2 regions of the Micromonospora craniellae genome follow, and region 1 is predicted to be linked to the other one. Evidence: predicted binding sites of a transcription regulator. Region 1 holds the regulator's gene; the other holds the start of a gene.

Evidence for each region. The regulator HrcA, encoded in region 1, represses chaperone genes, less so after heat shock. The targets are predictions, from matches to a motif close to GGTTNGCACNCTCNNNNNGAGNGTGCNAACC.
Region 2: groES (co-chaperone GroES) is a predicted target of HrcA. The motif match lies at 4,921-4,951, and genes of this name have one in related genera.

Annotation. Positions count from the first base shown of each region.
Region 1 is NZ_CP061725.1:4,841,472-4,850,544, reverse strand. It holds gene ID554_RS22080 (serine hydrolase domain-containing protein) at 1-799, opposite strand, end outside; gene ID554_RS22075 (histidine triad nucleotide-binding protein) at 829-1,191, opposite strand; partial or broken gene ID554_RS33175 (SDR family oxidoreductase) at 1,488-1,733, shown strand; gene ID554_RS22065 (16S rRNA (uracil(1498)-N(3))-methyltransferase) at 1,745-2,479, opposite strand; gene dnaJ (molecular chaperone DnaJ) at 2,481-3,626, opposite strand; gene hrcA (heat-inducible transcriptional repressor HrcA) at 3,700-4,722, opposite strand; gene ID554_RS22050 (DUF4870 domain-containing protein) at 4,933-5,550, shown strand; gene hemW (radical SAM family heme chaperone HemW) at 5,566-6,786, opposite strand; gene ID554_RS22040 (enoyl-CoA hydratase-related protein) at 6,807-7,595, shown strand; gene ID554_RS22035 (hypothetical protein) at 7,706-8,662, shown strand; gene ID554_RS22030 (phytanoyl-CoA dioxygenase family protein) at 8,882-9,073, shown strand, end outside.
Region 2 is NZ_CP061725.1:4,293,250-4,302,322, forward strand. It holds gene ID554_RS19510 (ATP-binding cassette domain-containing protein) at 1-142, opposite strand, end outside; gene ID554_RS19515 (sugar ABC transporter substrate-binding protein) at 245-1,339, opposite strand; gene ybaK (Cys-tRNA(Pro) deacylase) at 1,537-2,016, opposite strand; gene ID554_RS19525 (THUMP-like domain-containing protein) at 2,035-3,279, opposite strand; gene ID554_RS19530 (DUF397 domain-containing protein) at 3,702-3,893, opposite strand; gene ID554_RS19535 (helix-turn-helix domain-containing protein) at 3,884-4,684, opposite strand; gene groES (co-chaperone GroES) at 5,085-5,399, shown strand; gene groL (chaperonin GroEL) at 5,470-7,107, shown strand; gene ID554_RS19550 (molybdopterin-dependent oxidoreductase) at 7,230-8,909, shown strand; gene ID554_RS19555 (WhiB family transcriptional regulator) at 8,992-9,073, opposite strand, start outside.

The DNA.
Region 1 (9,073 bases):
GGCCGAGGCCGAAGCCGGCCGACCACGATGTCTCGTCGGTGACCGTCACCGGCCAGCGCATCTCCTCCAGGGTGGCCGGGGCGAGCACCGCGCCGGTCGGGTCCAGCGCCGCCGGGTCGGCCAGGAAGGCGGCCCAGCGGGCCATGTCACCGGCGGTGCTCCACAACTGCGCGGCGGGGCCGACCGCGCCGAAGTCGGTCGGCGGCTCCGGGCGCGCCTCGTCGGAGTACGCGTCCACCAGGAAGCCGGTCGCCGCGCGGGGACCCGGGTCGACCGTGGTCGCGGTCAGCCCGAGCGGGGCGAGCACCCGGTCGGCCAGCACCTCGACCCAGGTCCCGCCCCGCACCTGCCCGACGAGCCGGCCGAGCAGCGCCATCCCCAGGTTCGAGTAGTGGTAGCGGCGGCCCGAAGGCAGCACCCGCTCCGCTCGGGCCAACTCGGCGACCAGCCGGTCGGCGTCCGGTGCCCGTAACGTGTCCCAGACGTCGCCGTACGGCTCCCGTTGCAGGCCGGCGGTGTGCGACAGCAACCGCCGCACGGTCAACTCGCCGTGTGCCGGCAGGTCCAGATGCCGGTCCAGCGGATCGTCGAGGTCGAGCAGGCCGTCGTCGCGGCACTGCAGGGTCAGCACGGCGGTGAACGTCTTGGTCACCGAGCCGATCCGGAACCGGGTGTCCGCGTCCAGCGCGGTGTCGTTGCCGGTGCCGCCGACCACGCCCGTCCACAGCGGGCGGTCGGCACGGTGCACCGCCGCCGCCACGGCCGGCACCCGTCCCCGCGCCTGGACCTGCCGCACCATCCGGTCGAGCCGACCGGTGGCGGCTGTGGTCACGCCACGCTCCGGGCCAGCATCGGCCCGAGCGGCGCACCGCCCAGCAGGTGCGCGTGCACGTGGAAGACCTCCTGGCCGCCGTACGCCCCGGTGTTGAACATCAGCCGGAAGCCGTCCCCGAGCAGGCCCTCGTCCTCGGCCACCGCGGCGGCCGTGCCCAGCACCTCACCGGCCAGCGCCGGGTCGCCGCCGGCGAGGGTGGCCACGTCGGCGTAGTGCTCCTTGGGGATGACCAGGACGTGCACCGGCGCCTTCGGGTCGATGTCGCGGAAGGCGAGCGTGGTGGGGGTCTCACGGACCACGGTGGCCGGGATCTCCCCGGCGACGATCCGGCAGAACAGGCAGTCAGCAGTACTCACCGGGGCAGTGTAAGGAAGGGCCCCCTACTAACGCCTCGTGCATAGGAAGGGTCCCTTCCTCACATCCGGGCCGGGTGCGGGAGGATGGCGCGCATGGCAGGGCGGCGACGGCCACCTGGTGGTCCGCGCCGACCTGGCCGACCCCGACGCGGTACGGGCGATGGTGGACAAGGCCGCACGACGGCTCGGCGGGCTCGACGTACTCGTCAACAACGCCGGGGGGGGTCGGCCCGGCCGACCCACCGCACCCGGTCTTCGAGAGCAGCTACGAGCAGTGGCAGCGACGGTGGCGCGAGATCCTGGACACCAACCTGCTCGGTGCGGCCAACGCCGCCTGGTGCGCCGCCCAGCACATGCGCGCGGGCGGCGGGCGCATCGTCAACGTCTCGTCGCGCGGCGCGTTCCGGGGCGAGCCCGCCAACCCGGCGTACGGCGCCAGCAAGGCCGGACTCAACGCGACGGCCCAGTCACTGGCGGTGTCCCTGGCGCCGTACGGCATCGCGGTGGCCACGGTCGCGCCCGCTTTCGTGGCGACCGACATGACCCGTGGCGGTCACCAGCGCAGCAGGCGGGTGGCGAGCACGGCCAGGGCGGCCACCCCGGCCGTGGAGGTACGCAGCACCGACGGCCCGAGCCGGACCGGCTGCGCGCCGGCCTCCTGGAAGGCCGTCAGCTCGGCCGGACTGATGCCGCCTTCGGGGCCGACCAGGAGCACGATCTCGCCACGGTCGGGCAACCCGACGGTGGTCAGCCGGTCGCTCGCCTCCTCGTGCAGCACGAAGCCGGCGGCGGCACCGGCGATCCGGCGGGCCACCGCCGGGCCGGACTCGTCCGGGGCGCCCGCCACCACCGGCAGCCATGCCCGGCGGGCCTGCTTCGCCGCCTCCCGGGCGGTCGCCACCCACTTGCCCCGGGCCCGTTCGCCCCGGTCACCGCGCCACTGCACCACCGAGCGGGCCGCCGCCCAGGGGACGATCTCGTCCACGCCCGCCTCGGTCATCGCCTGCACGGCCAGTTCGCCCCGGTCGCCCTTGGCGATGCCCTGCACCACCACCAGCCGCGGGTTCGCCGCGTCGACGTACCCGCGGGCGGTGATGTCCAGGTCGAGGGTGCCCCGACCGACCGCGGTGACCACGGCCTGGGCCGTGCCGCCCCGACCGTCGGCGAGCAACAGTTCCTCGCCGACCCGGAGCCGCTGCACGGTGGCGGCGTGGTGGCCCTCCGGCCCGTCGAGCACCGTCGAGTCGGCGGTGGGCAGCGACTCGACCAGGAAGAGCGGCGCGGACACCTCAGGCGTGGCCGTTGAAGGCATCGCGCATCCGGGAGAAGAAGCCGCCCTGCTTGCTGAGCTCGGCGACCTCCTCGCCCCGGGTCTTGGCGAACTCGCGCAGCATCCGCTCCTGCTCGGCGTCGAGCTTCGTCGGGGTACGGACGTCGAGGTGGACGTAGAGGTCGCCCCGGCCGGTGCCACGCAGGTGCGGCACGCCCCGGGCCCGTAGCCGCAGCGTGCTGCCCGGTTGGGTGCCCGGCTTGACGTCGACCGGCTCCTCGCTGTCCAGCGCCTTGATGGTCAGCCGGGTGCCGAGCGCGGCGGCGGTCATCGGCACCGTCACCCGGCAGTGCAGGTCGTCGCCCTTGCGGGAGAAGACGTCGTGCGGCCGCTCGTGGATCTCCACGTAGAGGTCACCGGCGGTGCCGCCGCCCGGGCCGACCTCGCCCTGCTGCGCGAGACGGATCCGCATCCCGTCCTCCACGCCGGCCGGGATCTTCACGGTCAGCGAGCGGCGGGTCCGGACCCGGCCGTCACCGGCGCAGGTGGGGCAGGGGTGCGGGACGGTGGTGCCGTAACCCTGGCAGACCGTGCACGGCCGGGCGGAGACCACCTGGCCGAGGAAGGTGCGCTGCACCGACTGCACCTCGCCCCGGCCGCCGCACGCCTCGCAGGTGGCCAGGTGGGTGCCGGCGGCCGTGCCGGCCCCGGTGCAGGTGGTGCAGAGCACCGCGGTGTCGACCGTGATCGGGGCCTCGACCCCGAAGGCGGTCTCGTGCAGGTCCAGTTCCAGCCGCAGGATCGCGTCGGCCCCGGGCCGGGTACGCGGGCGCGGGCCACGCCCGGCGCCGGTGGCCCCGCCGAAGAAGGCGTCCATGATGTCCTGGAAGCCGACGAAGGGTCCGGCGCCGCCGGGGCCGCCCGGCCCACCGGCACCGCCGCCGCCCGGTGCGAGCGGATCGCCACCGAGGTCGACGATCTGCCGTTTCCGGTCGTCGGACAACACCTCGTACGCGGCGTTGATGTCCTTGAACTTCTCCTGGGCCTCCGGGTCCGGATTCACGTCCGGGTGGAACTGGCGCGCCAGCTTGCGGTAGGCGCGCTTGATCTCGTCGTCGGAGGCCCCTCGGCTCACGCCGAGAATGCCGTAGTAGTCCCTGGCCACTGGGTTCCGTGTCCTCGTGTTCGTCTCGCGTTACGCCGGTCGGTGGCGGCAGCCTGCCGTCGGCCCTGACTGGTCAGTTCTGGGCCAGCAGCTCGCCCACGTAGCGTGCCACGGCCCTCACCGTGGCGATTGTTCCGGGGTAGTCCATCCGGGTCGGTCCCAGCACGCCCATCCCCCCGACGATGGTCGCGCCCGGGCCGTAACCGGTGCTGACCACGGATGCCGCCCGTAGGTTGTCGATCTGGTTCTCGTCGCCGATGCGTACCCGTAGCGTGCTCGGTTCGGCCTCGCCGATGAGTTTGAGCAGGACCACCTCCTCCTCGAGCGCTTCGAGGATGGGGCGCAGCGACCCCTGGAAGTCGAGCAGGCCGCCACGGGCCAGGTTGGCGGTGCCGGCCAGGGCGATCCGCTCCTCGTGCCGTTCGACAAGGGTCTCCAGCAGGACGGTGGAGAGGGTGGTCATGGCCGGGCGCAGGTGCGGCGCGGACTCGTCGATGAGCGACTGCACCAGCGGTGGTGTGTCGGACAGGCGGGTACCGACCAGCTTCTCGTTGACCAGCCGGCGCAGGTCGAGGACGTCGTCGGCGGGGACGGGCGCGGGCAGTTCGACCAGCCGCTGTTCCACCCGACCGGTGTCGGCGATCATCACCAGCGTCAGCCGGGTGGTGGAGATCGGCACGAGTTCCAGGTGCCGGACCGTGGAGCGGGCCAGGCTCGGATACTGCACCACGGCGACCTGGCGGGTCAGTTGCGCGAGCAGGCGTACGGTGCGGTACACCACGTCGTCGAGGTCCACCGCGCCGACCAGGAACCGCTCGATCGCCCGGCGTTCGGCCGGGCTGAGCGGCTTGATCCGACTGAGCCGGTCGACGAAGAGGCGGTAGCCGCGATCGGTGGGCACCCGCCCGGCGCTGGTGTGCGGCTGGCGGATGTAGCCCTCCTCCTCCAGCACGGCCATGTCGTTGCGCACGGTGGCCGGGGACACGCCGAGTTGGTGCCGTTCGACGAGTGACTTGCTGCCGACCGGCTCCTGGGTGGCGACGTAGTCCTCGACGATCGCCCGGAGTACGGCGAGTTTCCGGTCGTCGAGACCCATCCTTCCCACCTCCTGTCGCAGGTCAGCCCGGAGCGGCCCGAGTGTCAGAGGAACACTCTGGCACTCGAATGTAGCGAGTGCCAGTCTACGTCGGGGTTCCCGTGGACGCGATGATCAAGACCTCCCGGGTGTACGGGGGCCGATCGGCGGGTTGACACTCGCCGGTGTCGCTATGGTGCGCCGTTGCCGCTGGCCCCTACCGTGACTCGTATGACTGAACCACCTCGTCCTCCAGGGTCCGGCGACGAACCCACGACTCCACTGTCGGGCTCGTCGGGCCAGCCCGGCTATCCCCCGCCCGGGGGCTATCCGCCTCCCGCCGGCGACCAGCCCCCGCCGCCCGGCGGCTACGGCACTCCGGGTGACTACCCCCCGCCCGGTGGCTACCCGCCCCCCGGCGGCTATCCCCCGCCTGGCGGGGAGCCCGGTGTCGGGTACCCGACGGGCGGATACGGCCCTCCGGGTGGCGGCTACGCCAACAACGAGGACAAGACCTGGACCCTGATCGCCCACTTCGGCGGCCCGCTCGGGGTGTTCGTGGGTGGTGGTCTGCTCGGCTGGGTGGCGCCGCTGATCGCGATGATGACGCGCGGGCAGCAGAGCCCGGTGGTCCGGGCCCACGCGGTGGCCGCCCTGAACTTCCAGATCACCTGGGCCATCGCCGGGTTGCTCAGCTGGGTGCTCACCGCGATCACCTGCGGGCTGCTGTTCTTCGTGCCGTTCCTGGTCTGGATCGTGCCGGTGATCTTCGGCATCATCGCCGGGGTCAAGGCCAACGAGGGCGCCCTCTACCGCTACCCGATGACCTACTCCTTCGTGAAGCGCTGACCTCGGGGACGCCGGTCAGGGCAGCAGGTCCCGCACCACGGCGTCGGCAAGCAGCCGGCCACGCACCGTCAGGACGGCGTGGCCGGCCGCGTGGGCGGACGCGGCGAGCAGGCCCTGCCCCACCGCCCGCGCGGCGGCCGCGCGACCGGCGTCGTCGAGGACGTCCAGCGGCAGCCCGGACGCGAGCCGTAGCCGCAGCATGACGTCCTCCATGTGTGCCTCGCCGCCGGTGAGCACCTCCCGGGCCAGCCCGGGAGACTCACCGGCGGCCAGCCGGCCGGCGTACTCGCGGGGGTGCTTGACGTTCCACCAGCGCACACCACCGATGTGACTGTGCGCGCCGGGGCCGAGGCCCCACCAGTCGCCGCCGGTCCAGTAGAGCAGGTTGTGCCGGCACCGGGCGGCCGGCGTCCGCGCCCAGTTGGACACCTCGTACCAGGAGAAACCGGCGGCGTCGAGGGCAGCCTCGGCGGCCAGGTAACGCTCCGCGGCGACGTCGTCGTCCGGGTACGGCAGCTCGCCGCGACGCATCCGCGCGGCCAACCGGGTGCCGGCCTCGACGATCAGGGCGTACGCGCTGACGTGGTCGACGCCCGCCGCCACCACCTGGGCCAGCGACTCGGCGAAGTCCTCCGCCCGCTCCCCCGGCGTCCCGTAGATCAGGTCCAGGTTGACGTGCGCGAACCCGGCGTCGCGCGCCTCCAGTGCGGCGGCCGGTGCGCGACCGGCCCGGTGCTTGCGGTCGAGCACGGCGAGCACCCCGGGCGTGGCCGACTGCATGCCGAGCGAGATCCGGGTGTAGCCGGCCGCCCGCAGTTCCTTGAGCGAGACCGGGTCGACCGACTCCGGGTTGGCCTCGGTGGTCACCTCGGCGTCGGCGTCCAGCCCCCAGGTGCGGTCGATCGCGTCGAGGATGCGGGCCAGATCGTCGGCGGGCAGCAGGGTGGGGGTGCCGCCGCCGACGAAGACGGTCTCCACCCGGCCCGGCGGCGTCTCGCCCAGCACCCGCGCGGCGAGGGCCAGCTCGGCGAGCACCGTGTCGGCGTACCCCTCCCGGCTCGCGCCGCCCAGTTCCTCGGCGGTGTACGTGTTGAAGTCGCAGTAGCCGCAGCGGCTGGCGCAGAAGGGCACGTGCACGTACACCCCGAAGCCCCGGTGCCCGACGCGGGCGCGGGCGGACGCGGGCAGCGATCCGTCGGTGGGTACGGGTTCGCCTGCTGGAAGGAGGCCGGGCATGGCCACTAGTGTGCCCTCACATGACCTCTCCCGACGCGCTCGTGCAGGTCGCCACGGCCCGCGGGGTGACCACCCTCACCCTGGACAGCCCACACAACCGCAACGCGCTCTCCACGCCGTTGATGACCGAACTGTTGGCCGGGCTGGCCGCCGCGGTCGACGACGACACGGTCCGGGTGATCGTGCTGGACCACACCGGCCCGGTCTTCTGTTCCGGGGCGGACCTGAAGGAGACGGCGGCGGCGTACGCCAGCGGGACGGTGCCCGCCGGGATGCTGGGTGACGTGCTCGCGGCGGTCCGGGAGTGCCCGAAGCCGGTGTTGGCGCGGGTGGCCGGTCCCGCGCGGGCCGGCGGCCTGGGCCTGATCGCCGCGGCCGACCTGGCGGTCTGCGCGGCGGAGGCCACGTTCGCCTTCACCGAGGTACGGATCGGGGTGATCCCGGCGGTGATCTCGGCGACGGTGCTGCCCCGGCTGCTTCCTCGGGCCGCCGCCGCGTTGTACCTGACCGGCGACACCTTCGACGGCCGGCGAGCGGCCGAGATCGGCCTGGTGACCACGGCGGTGCCCGCCGACGAGCTGGACGGCACGGTGCGGCGCTACCTCGACTCGCTGGTACGTGGCGCCCCGGCGGCGCTGGCCGGCGCGAAGGAGCTGCTGCGCCGCCCGGTCGGCACCGACCTGCGCGCCGAACTGGCGGAGCTGTCCGCGCTGTCCACCGGCTACTTCCTGTCCGGCGACGGCATGGAGGGCGTCACCGCGTTCCGCGAGAAGCGCCCGCCCCGTTGGGTCGCCGAACTCGACAGGTGAGGACGGGCCGCCCCGGGGAACCCTGAGGGCACCGGCGACGGGGGAAACCGGGCGGACGACCCGTACGGGCCGACGCCGGACGTACGCTTGGCGGACCTTGGCAACGGGAGGTGTGGGTGCGGGCTCGGGCAGTCGTGACCGGTTTCGTGGTCCTCGTGTTGATCGTCGTGATCGGGATCGTCCTCGGCCTGCGGCAGGCGGGCGAACAGTTGCGGCTGCCGTTCGCCGGCCGGGCGTGCACGGTGCAGGCCGACGGTGAGGTGACGCTGGACTCGCAGCAGATGGCCAACGCGGCGACGATCGCGGCCATCGGCGCCCAGCGCAAGATGCCCGAGCGGGCGGTGGTGGTGGCGCTGGCCACCGCCTACCAGGAGTCCGGGCTGCGCAACCTGGCCGGTGGCGACCGCGACTCGGTGGGGCTGTTCCAGCAGCGGCCGAGCCAGGGTTGGGGCACACCGGAGGAGATTCGCGACCCCCGGTACGCGTCCAAGAAGTTCTACGCGGCGCTGAAGAAGGTACGCGGCTGGGAGGACATGCGGGTCACCGACGCCGCACAGAAGGTGCAGCGCTCCGCCTTCCCAGAGGCGTACGAGAAGTGGGCCGACGAGTCGGAGGTGCTGACCCGGGCGCTGCTCGGGCACGCCACCACGGCGGTCACCTGCACGGTGGGTGGCGACCCGGTGCTGCGCGGCGCGGCGGCGATCGACGCGCTGGCCGAGGGACTGGCGCTCGACTGGGGCCTGGTGGCCCTTGCCCCCGACGACCGGCCGTCAGGGCGGGGCTACTTCAGCTCGGCTGTCGACGACGACGGCAACCCGATCTATCTGAAGGTGGGGATCAACGACTTCGAGCGGAGCCCCGGCGGCAGCCTGATGACCTCCGCCGAGGGCGTGCGGTCCGGCTGGCGGTACGCGCACTGGCTGGTCGCCCACGCCAAGCAGCACGGGGTGAAGCGGGTGACCTACCACGGCCGGGAGTGGAGCGCCAGGCGCGGCGACTGGAAGCGCCTCCCGGACAGCGACCGGGGCGACACGGAGGTCCTCGCCGAGGTGCACGCCGATGTCTGACCGACCCTGATCTCCTTACCCGCAGTCACCGCGAAATCCGGCTATCACCCCATACCCCCCCAGCGAAACCACTCTCCGTAGCGCCGTGTAGTTGATCCAGCGCCCTCAGTCGCAGTCTCGTCGAGATGGCGCCGGGGCATTCTCCGGGGTGTGTGCACGCGAGTTACGATCGGCGGCCTGTGCCCAGAATTGGTTTCACCTCTTGGGGAGGGGTACGACGTGGCATACGACTACGGCGACCGGACCGGCTACGAACCGATCAGCGACGTCGATCGCAAGGAGTTCCACGAGCAGGGCTTTCTCCTGCTGCGCAACGTCCTGACCGAGGATCACCGGGCCGCTCTCGAGGCCGCGGTCGACCGGGTGTACGAGGAGGAGAAGGCCAAGGGCAAGACCACCAAGGACGGCACC
Region 2 (9,073 bases), 550 kb from region 1:
GGGTCGACTTGCCGGCGCCGTTGTCGCCGACGAGCGCGGTCACCTCGCCCGGGTAGGCGGCGAAGGCGACGTCGCGCAGGACCTGGACGGGACCGAAACTCTTGTCGATCCCGCGTAGCTCCAGCAGTGGGGTCGCGGACACGGGGTTCTCCTTAGGCACGGCGGGAGATCGGGGCCCGTCCAGCGGCGTCGCGCCGCCCGGCACGGGGTTGCCGTGCCGGGCGGCGCCGCCCAGGCGGGTGGGTCAGCTGATGCCCGCTTCGGTGCAGAGCTTGGCGAAGTCGGCGGTGCAGACCTCTTCCTTGGTCACGTAGCCGTCGGCGATGACGTCCTTGACGTTCTCCTTGTAGATCGCCTTCGGGGTGAGCAGGACGCTGGCCACGTCCCGGCCGCTCTCCGGGTCCTTGACCGTCTGGCCGGTCTCCTTGCGCTCGCCCTTGGCCAGCGCGATGGCCAGCCCGGCGGCGGCGTCCGCCTCCTGCTTGACCGCCTTGTAGACGGTCATGCACTGGTCACCGGCGAGGATGTTCTGCAGACCCTGCGGGTCGGCGTCCTGGCCGGTCACCGGGACCTTGCCGTTGAGGTTGTTCTTCCTGAGCACCGAGATGGCGGCGTTGCCCAGGCCGTCGTTCGCGCTCAGCACGCCGTCGATCTTGCCGCCGGCCTTGGTGAGCTGCTGCTCGAAGATGGTGGCGGCCTGCGCGTTGTCCCAGTCCGGCACCGAGTCGTCGGCGGCCTGGGTGTACTCGCCCGAGTCGAACTTCGGCTTGAGGACCGAGTCGTACCCGTTCTTGAACAGGGTCGCGTTGTTGTCGGTCGGCGAGCCGTTCAGGTACGCGATCGCCGGCTTCTCCACCTTGGCGTCGGTGAGGCACTTGACGAGGCCCTCGCCCTGGAGCTTGCCGACGGCCTCGTTGTCGAAGCTGACGTAGTACTCCGCCGAGCCGCCGAGGGTGAGGCGGTCGTAGTCGATCGTGGCGACGCCCTGCGACCTGGCCTTGTCGAGCACGGCCTTGCCGGTGCCGGAGTCCAGGTTGACGATCATCAGCGCGGTGACGCCACTGGTGATCATCTGATCGGCGATGGTCTGGAACGCGTTCTTGTCACCCTGGGCGTTCTGGATGTCGTACTGAACGCCGGCGGCCTCGAACGCGGCCTGGAGGAACTTGCGGTCCGCGCTCTCCCAACGGACCGAGGACTTGCTGTCCGGCAGGATCACCCCGATCTTCGGGGTCTTGTCGGAACCGGCCTGGTCACCGCCGGAGTCGTCGCCGCAGGCCGTCAGGGAGCCGAGGGTCAGGAGGCCCACGGCGCCGACGGCGAGGAAGCCCTTGCGCATCTGCAGGGTCCTTTCGAGGGTGGGGGAAGGTGTCGGTGTTTGTTTTGTTGTGTCCGGCAACGTATTGCGCCCTACCCGCCAGCACAAGAGCGCGATGGCGATGAGTTTGTTGTCGGCGGTAACAATTCAGCAACGTCGAGGACACCCGCCCGGTACGAAGCCGAACGGCGGCGCGTGAGTGCGCAGGTGGAGTGCGGTCAGCCGGTGGTCAGCGCGGCGGTGCGGGCCTCGGTGAGCGCCACGAGATCCGTGGGCGCCAATTCCACCTGGAGGCCCCGGCGGCCGGCCGACACGTACACGGTGGGGTGGGCCAGGGCGGAGTCGTCGACCACCGTGGGCAGCCGCTTGCGCTGGCCGAGCGGGCTGATGCCGCCCCGCACGTACCCGGTGGCGCGCTCGGCCGCCGCGCGGTCGGCGAGCGCGGCCCGCTTGCCGCCCACCGCAGCGGCGAGGGCCTTGAGGTCCAGCTCGCCGGTGACCGGCACCACCGCCACGGTCAACGCGCCGTCGACCTCGGTGACCAGGGTCTTGAAGACCCGCTCCGGCGCGACCGCGAGCGCCGCGGCGACCAGCGCGCCGTAGTTGGCGGCGTCCGCCGGCACGTCGTACGAATGGGTGCGGTGCGTGATCCTCCGCTTCGCCAGCAGCGCGATCGCCGGCGTACCCCGTCCCGCCATGCCCGCCAACCCAGCCTCTCAGGTCACCGGCTGGCAGATGAGCACCGTCGGCGCCGCGGCGACCCGGGTCAGCACCAGGCTGGCCGGCTGGTCACCGGTCAGCCTCAGGTCCCGCCGGAGCCGCTCCGGTTCCAGCGCGGAGCCCCGCTTGAGGATCTCCACCCGGCCGACCCGGCGCTCCCTCAGCAGCGCCCGCAGCCGCTTGAGCGAGAACGCCAGCACGTCGGTCACCTCCAGGCAGCGGGCGTACGGGGTGGGGATGGCCCGGTCGGCATAGAGGTAGGCGATGCTCGGGTCGGCCAGCGAGGCGTCCAGGTCGGCGGCCAGCTCGGCGACCAGGTGCGCCCGCACCACCGCCGAATCCGGGTCGTAGACGAACCTGCGTACCGGCCCGACCGGCGCCTCCGCCGTCCCCTGCCCGGTGAGCTGATACACGCGCGGCCCGTCGCCGGGATGTAAGGAGGGGACCCCTGCTATGCACGAGGCGTTAGTAGGGGACCCTTCCTTACATACGGTTGCGCGGCGTCGGTGTTCGGCGAGCGGGCCGCACCAGAGGGCCGCCTCGACCAGGTCGCCGTCGACGCCGACCCACTCGGCCTCGGCACCGGCCGGGATCAGGGCATGATCGAGACCCGGCGCCACCTTCACCGCCGTGTACGGCACCCGTTCGGCCAGCCCGACGACGAAGTCCCAGGGTGGCGAGTACGCGTTCGGGTCGAAGATCCGGCGACCGGTGCCGGCCCGACGACGGGCCGGATCGCAGAAGACCGCGTCGACCCGGGTCACGTCGAACGCGGTCGCGTCGCCGCACTCCACGGAGACGAGGTCGGCCAACCCTGCGGCGTGGGCGTTCGCCTCGGCGAGCGCAGCGGTGAGCGGGTCGGCCTCCACGGCGTACACCCGGATGCCGGTGCGGGCGGCGGCCAGCGCGTCGGCGCCCAACCCGCAGCCCAGGTCCGCCAGGGTGGCCACCCCGGCGGCCCGCAGCCGTCGCGCCCGGCGGTCCGCGACGATCCGCCGGGTGGCCTGCTCCAGACCGGGCCGGGTGAAGAACATGCCCCTCGCCTCCGGCCCGAACTTGCCGGTGGCGCGGCGGCGCAACTCCGCCTGGGTCAGGGCCGCCGCCGCCAACCCGGCCGGCACCCCGGCCGCGCGGAGCGTGGCCGCCGCGTGCAGCGGGTCACCGCCGGCCACCCGCACCGCCGCGTCGAGCGCCGCCGACCCTTCGTCGGTACGCAACGCAGCGAACTGCCCCAGATCCACCCGCCGATTATCCGGGTCGCCACCCGACACCGACCCGACCGCCCCCGCCGCTGTCCCCAACCGGCGCTGTCCAGTTCATGATCGTGCTCGATCCAGATTCGAGTGGTCTCGCAGTCGCCTGGACACCACTCGATCCTGGATCGAACGTGACCTCAACGCCGTTCGCGGTATCCCGCCGGCCGTCGATCATGCGGCATCCCGCCCATCGCCCGCCGATCATGGAGTCGTGGCTCGTGCAAACACCCTTAATCGGGGCGTTTCGTCGACCACAACTCCATGATCGACGGGGCGACGGGGGCAGGGCGGACGGGGCGGCGGGGCCGAGGGGCGGCGGGGCCGAGGGGCGGCGGGCCGCTGGTGGAGGGGCGACTTCGGCGGCGGGTGCTGTGGGTGGCAGCGCCAGCGGCAGCGCCCGGGGGTGATCAGTGGGTGGGGTGGTGGGTGGTGACGAAGGCGTGCCAGGCAGCCGGGGTGAAGGTGAGCGCCGGGCCGGTCGGGTCCTTGCTGTCACGTACGGCGACCACGCCGGGCAGGTTGTCGGCTACCTCGACGCAGGCGCCGCCGTTGGCGTTGCTGCGGGAGGACTTGCGCCAGGCGGCACGGGTCAGGTCCATGAGTTCGCCACTTCCTCGATCAGGCGGGCGGACTGCCGGCGCGGCAGCGCCTCACCGGCCACAGTCTCCCAACGACGTCCGAGGTTGGCAAGCTCGTTCGGGCTGTCCACGGTGTGCCCCCGGAGTTGGTTGTCCAGATGGGCCACCTCGGTGCCGTCGGCGAGTCGAGCCAGCACGAACGGGCCGTGGAGCCCGATGTACCACGGGGTCTCGGCCGGCACGATCCGTACCTGGACATGCGAATGGTCGGCGAGGGCGCGCAGGTGCTTCACCTGCTCGTACATGGTCGTGGGCTCGCCCACCTGCCGGCGCAGCGCCTGCTCATCGAGCACCGCGACGAGCTGCGGCGGCTCCTCGCGGGCGAGGATCTCCTGCCGCGCCATCCGGGCCAGCACCCGCTTCTCGATCTGCTCGTCGGCCAGCGGCGGCCCGGCCCGCAACATCTCCCGCGCGTACGCCTCGGTCTGGAGCAGGCCCGGCACCACCGCCGGGTCGTACCAGCGCAGCGCGACGGCCTCGCGCTCGATCTCGCCCCACGGCCGGAACCAGTCCGGCTCGGCGTGCAACCGGATCAACTCCAGCATCCCGACGAAGAGGCCACCGGTCTCCAGCACCTTGTCGAACCGGGACAGGTAGTCGACGCTGAGGTGGTTCGGGCCGATCTCCATCGCGCTCACCGCCGACGGGGAGTAGTTGACCATCTTGCCGAGTTCTTCCTGGCTGAGCCCGCGCAGCTTGCGGGCCCGGCGCAGTTGGTCGCGCAGGAAACCCAGGGTTGGCATGTCCGCCATCTGTCCGCCCTCCGTCACGTAATAGCGCCGGAGAGTAAGCGTCGGTCGTTCGGTGGGGAAGCGAGCGTCGGCGTGTTGCGGTCAACCGTGGCGAACGCTGGCGTAAGAGTGGCGAACGCTGGTGCAAGAGCGGCAGAAGAGTGGCGAGATAGTGGCGCGAGAGTGTGGAAATGTGGCGACACGAGGTGGTGGGTTGGCACTCTCCTTGACGGAGTGCTAGCCGAGGAATAACCTGCGATTAGCACTCTCACCCTGAGGGTGCCAACGTCCGGGCCCTGGTGCCCGGGGGTTGAACGCCAGGCGGACCGGCACCCGCGACGACGGCCCCGCCCGGTGGCATGTGGCAATTGACGCCGGTCGGCGTGCTGACCGGCAACGAAACCAAGTACCCCAGGAGGGTATGCCCGTGACTACCGCGACCAAGGTTGCGATCAAGCCGCTCGAGGACCGCATCGTGGTCCAGGCGAACGAGGCCGAGACCACCACCGCCTCGGGCATCGTGATCCCCGACACCGCCAAGGAGAAGCCGCAGGAGGGCACCGTCCTCGCTGTCGGCCCCGGCCGGATCGACGACAAGGGCAACCGCGTGCCGATCGACGTCTCCGTCGGCGACACCGTTCTCTACTCGAAGTACGGCGGCACCGAGGTCAAGTACGCCGGCGAGGAGTACCTGGTGCTCTCCGCCCGCGACGTCCTCGCGGTCATCGAGAAGTAACCAACCGATCAGTGACGTTGCCCCGGTCCGGCTCGCCGGGCCGGGGCAACGTCGCGTCGAAGGGACATTCATGGCGAAGATCCTGAGCTTCTCGGACGACGCCCGGCACCTGCTGGAACACGGTGTCAACGCGCTCGCGGACGCGGTCAAGGTCACCCTCGGGCCGCGCGGGCGCAACGTCGTCCTGGACAAGAAATTCGGTGCGCCGACGATCACCAACGATGGCGTGACCATCGCGAAGGAGATCGAGCTCACCAACCCGTACGAGAACCTCGGCGCGCAGCTGGTCAAGGAGGTGGCGACCAAGACCAACGATGTCGCCGGCGACGGGACCACCACCGCGACCGTGCTGGCGCAGGCCATGGTCCGCGAGGGTCTGCGCAACGTCACCGCGGGCGCCAACCCGGCCGGCCTCAAGCGGGGCATCGACGCGGCCTCCGCGAAGGTCTCCGAGGCGCTGCTCGGCAAGGCCGTCGAGGTCGCCGACAAGAAGGCCGTGGCGCACGTCGCGACGGTCTCCGCGCAGGACTCCACCATCGGCGAGCTGATCGCCGAGGCGATGGAGCGGGTCGGCCGCGACGGTGTGATCACCGTCGAGGAGGGCTCCGCCCTGCACACCGAGCTGGACGTGACCGAGGGTCTCCAGTTCGACAAGGGCTTCATCTCGCCGAACTTCGTCACTGACGCGGAGTCGCAGGAGTCCGTCCTGGAGGACGCGTACATCCTGATCACCACGCAGAAGATCTCGGCGATCGAGGAGCTGCTGCCGCTGCTGGAGAAGGTCCTCCAGAACAACAAGCCGCTGCTGATCGTCGCCGAGGACGTCGAGGGTCAGGCCCTGTCCACCCTGGTGGTCAACGCGATCCGCAAGACCCTCAAGGTCTGCGCGGTCAAGGCTCCCGGCTTCGGCGACCGCCGCAAGGCGATGCTCCAGGACATGGCGATCCTCACCGGTGCCGAGCTGGTCGCGCCCGAGCTGGGCTACAAGCTCGACCAGGTCGGCCTGGAGGTGCTGGGCACCGCCCGGCGCATCGTGGTCGACAAGGAGAACACCACCATCGTCGACGGTGGCGGGCAGTCCGCCGAGGTCACCGACCGGGTCGCCCAGATCCGCAAGGAGATCGAGGCGTCGGACTCCGAGTGGGACCGGGAGAAGCTCGCCGAGCGGCTGGCCAAGCTCTCCGGCGGCATCGCGGTGGTCAAGGTCGGCGCGGCCACCGAGGTCGAGATGAAGGAGCGCAAGCACCGCATCGAGGACGCCATCGCCGCGACCAAGGCTGCGGTCGAGGAGGGTACGGTCCCCGGCGGCGGTGCCGCCCTGGCCCAGATCCTGCCGGTGCTCGATGACGACCTGGGCTTCACCGGTGACGAGAAGGTCGGCGTCTCGATCGTGCGCAAGGCGCTGGTCGAGCCGCTGCGCTGGATCGCCCAGAACGCCGGCCACGACGGTTACGTGGTGGTGCAGAAGGTCGTCGCGGCGGAGTGGGGCACCGGCCTGGACGCCGCCGTCGGCGAGTACGTCGACCTGGCCAAGGCGGGCATCGTCGACCCGGTCAAGGTGACCCGTAACGCGGTCACCAACGCCGCGTCGATCGCCGGTCTGCTGCTCACCACCGAGAGCCTCGTGGTGGAGAAGCCGAAGGAGCCGGAGCCCGCCGCAGGCGGTCACGGCCACGGGCACGGCCACCAGCACGGCCCGGGTTTCTGACCCCTGCCGGACCTGGACGCGGGGCGCATCGTCGACGACGGTGCGCCCCGCGTGCGTTCCGGCCCGGTCACGCTCGGTCGAGGTGGCTACCGATCGGGCGTACGGTCGGAAACACTGGACCGGTGAGCAGTACGACGCCCCGGTACGCAGCCCTGGCCGGTGTCGCCGCCGCAGCGGCGGCCATCGGTGCCGCCGAAGTGGTGGCGGTGTTGACCGGCCCCCGTTCCGCCCCGCTGGTGGCGGTCGGTGGGCTGGTCGTGGACGCGGCCCCCGAGCCGGTGAAGCGGTTCGGGATCGCGGTCTTCGGCACGTACGACAAGATCGCTCTGCTGGTCGGGACGGGGGTGCTGCTGGCCGGTTTCGCCGCCCTGCTGGGCGTGCTGGCCGTCCGCCGCCTGGTGGTGGGCCTGGCCGGCATCGCGGCGTTCGCCGCACTGGGTGCCGGTGCGGCGCTGACCCGGGCCGGCGCGGACGGCCTGGACGTGCTGCCGCCGCTGGTCGGCGCGTTGGTCGGCGGCGTGACGCTCTGGGCGTTCGTCGCCGGGCCGCTGGAACTCGACCCGTGGCCCTGGTCCCCGCCGACCGAGCAGCGTCCACCCGGACCGGACGAGGCCGGACCGCAGCGTGCACATGAGCCGGCCGAGGCCGGGCCGCAGCATTCACCTGCGCCGGCAGCGGCGGGACCGCAGCATTCATCCGCGCCGGACGGGGCGGGTCCGCAGCGTGGTGCCGACCCGGAGTCGCGGCGGCGGTTCCTCACCGGTGTCGGCGCGGTGCTCGGGGTGGCCGTCGTCGGCGGTGCGGCCGGGCGGTGGTGGGCCGGCCGGCGCGGTGTCGCCGACGCCCGGGCTGCGATCAGGCTGCCCGCCCCGGTCTCCGCCGCGCCGCCGCTACCCGCCGGTGTCGACCTCCAGGTGCCGGGCGTGGCGCCCTTCGTCACCGAGAACCGGCGCTTCTACCGCATCGACACCGCCCTGGTGGTGCCGCAGGTGGATCCCCAGACGTGGCGGCTGCGCATCCATGGCCGGGTGCGCAACCCGGTGACGCTGAGCTTCGCGGACCTGCTGGCCCGGCCGATGGTGGAGCGGTACGTGACGCTGGCGTGCGTCTCCAACGAGGTCGGCGGCGACCTGATCGGCAACGCGCGGTGGCTCGGCGTACCGCTCCGGGAACTGCTCGACGAGGTGCAGCCGCTCGACGGCGCGGACCAGGTGGTCGGGCGCTCGGTGGACGGCTGGACCTGCGGCACCCCGACGGTGGTGCTGCGGGACGGGCGGGACGCGTTGCTCGCCGTCGGCATGAACGGCGAGCCGCTGCCGGTGGCGCACGGATTCCCCGCCCGGATGGTGGTGCCCGGCCTTTACGGGTACGTGTCGGCGTGCAAGTGGATCACCGAGCTGGAGCTGACCAGCTTCGCGGACTTCGACGCGTACTGGGTACCACGGGGCTGGTCGGCCGAGGGGCCGGTGAAGACGCAGTCGCGGATCGACACGCCCCGCCCGCGTAACCGTCCGGCCGCCGGCCCGGTCACCGTGGCCGGGGTGGCGTGGGCGCAGCACCGGGGCGTACGCCGGGTCGAGGTACGCGTCGACGGCGGGCCCTGGCAGGAGGCGGAGCTGGCGCCGACGGCCTCGGTGGACACCTGGGTGCAGTGGTCCTGGCGGTGGGAGGCGACGCCCGGCGAGCACACCCTCCAGGTCCGGGCGACCGACGCCGCCGGCGAGGCGCAGACCGAGCAGCGGCGGGGCGTGGCACCGGACGGCGCGACGGGCTGGCACTCGGTCACCCTGACGGTCGAGTGACGCACAGACCGACGCCGCGCTTCTGACGCAAAGGCCGACGCCGCGCTTCCGGGGGCGGGAGCGCGACGTCGGGGCCGTTCGGTCAGGCGACGTTGCGTTGGGCCGGGAGGGTCGACTTGTGGGAGCTGCCCAGGCGGGCCTCCAGCCGGTTGACGTCGACCCGG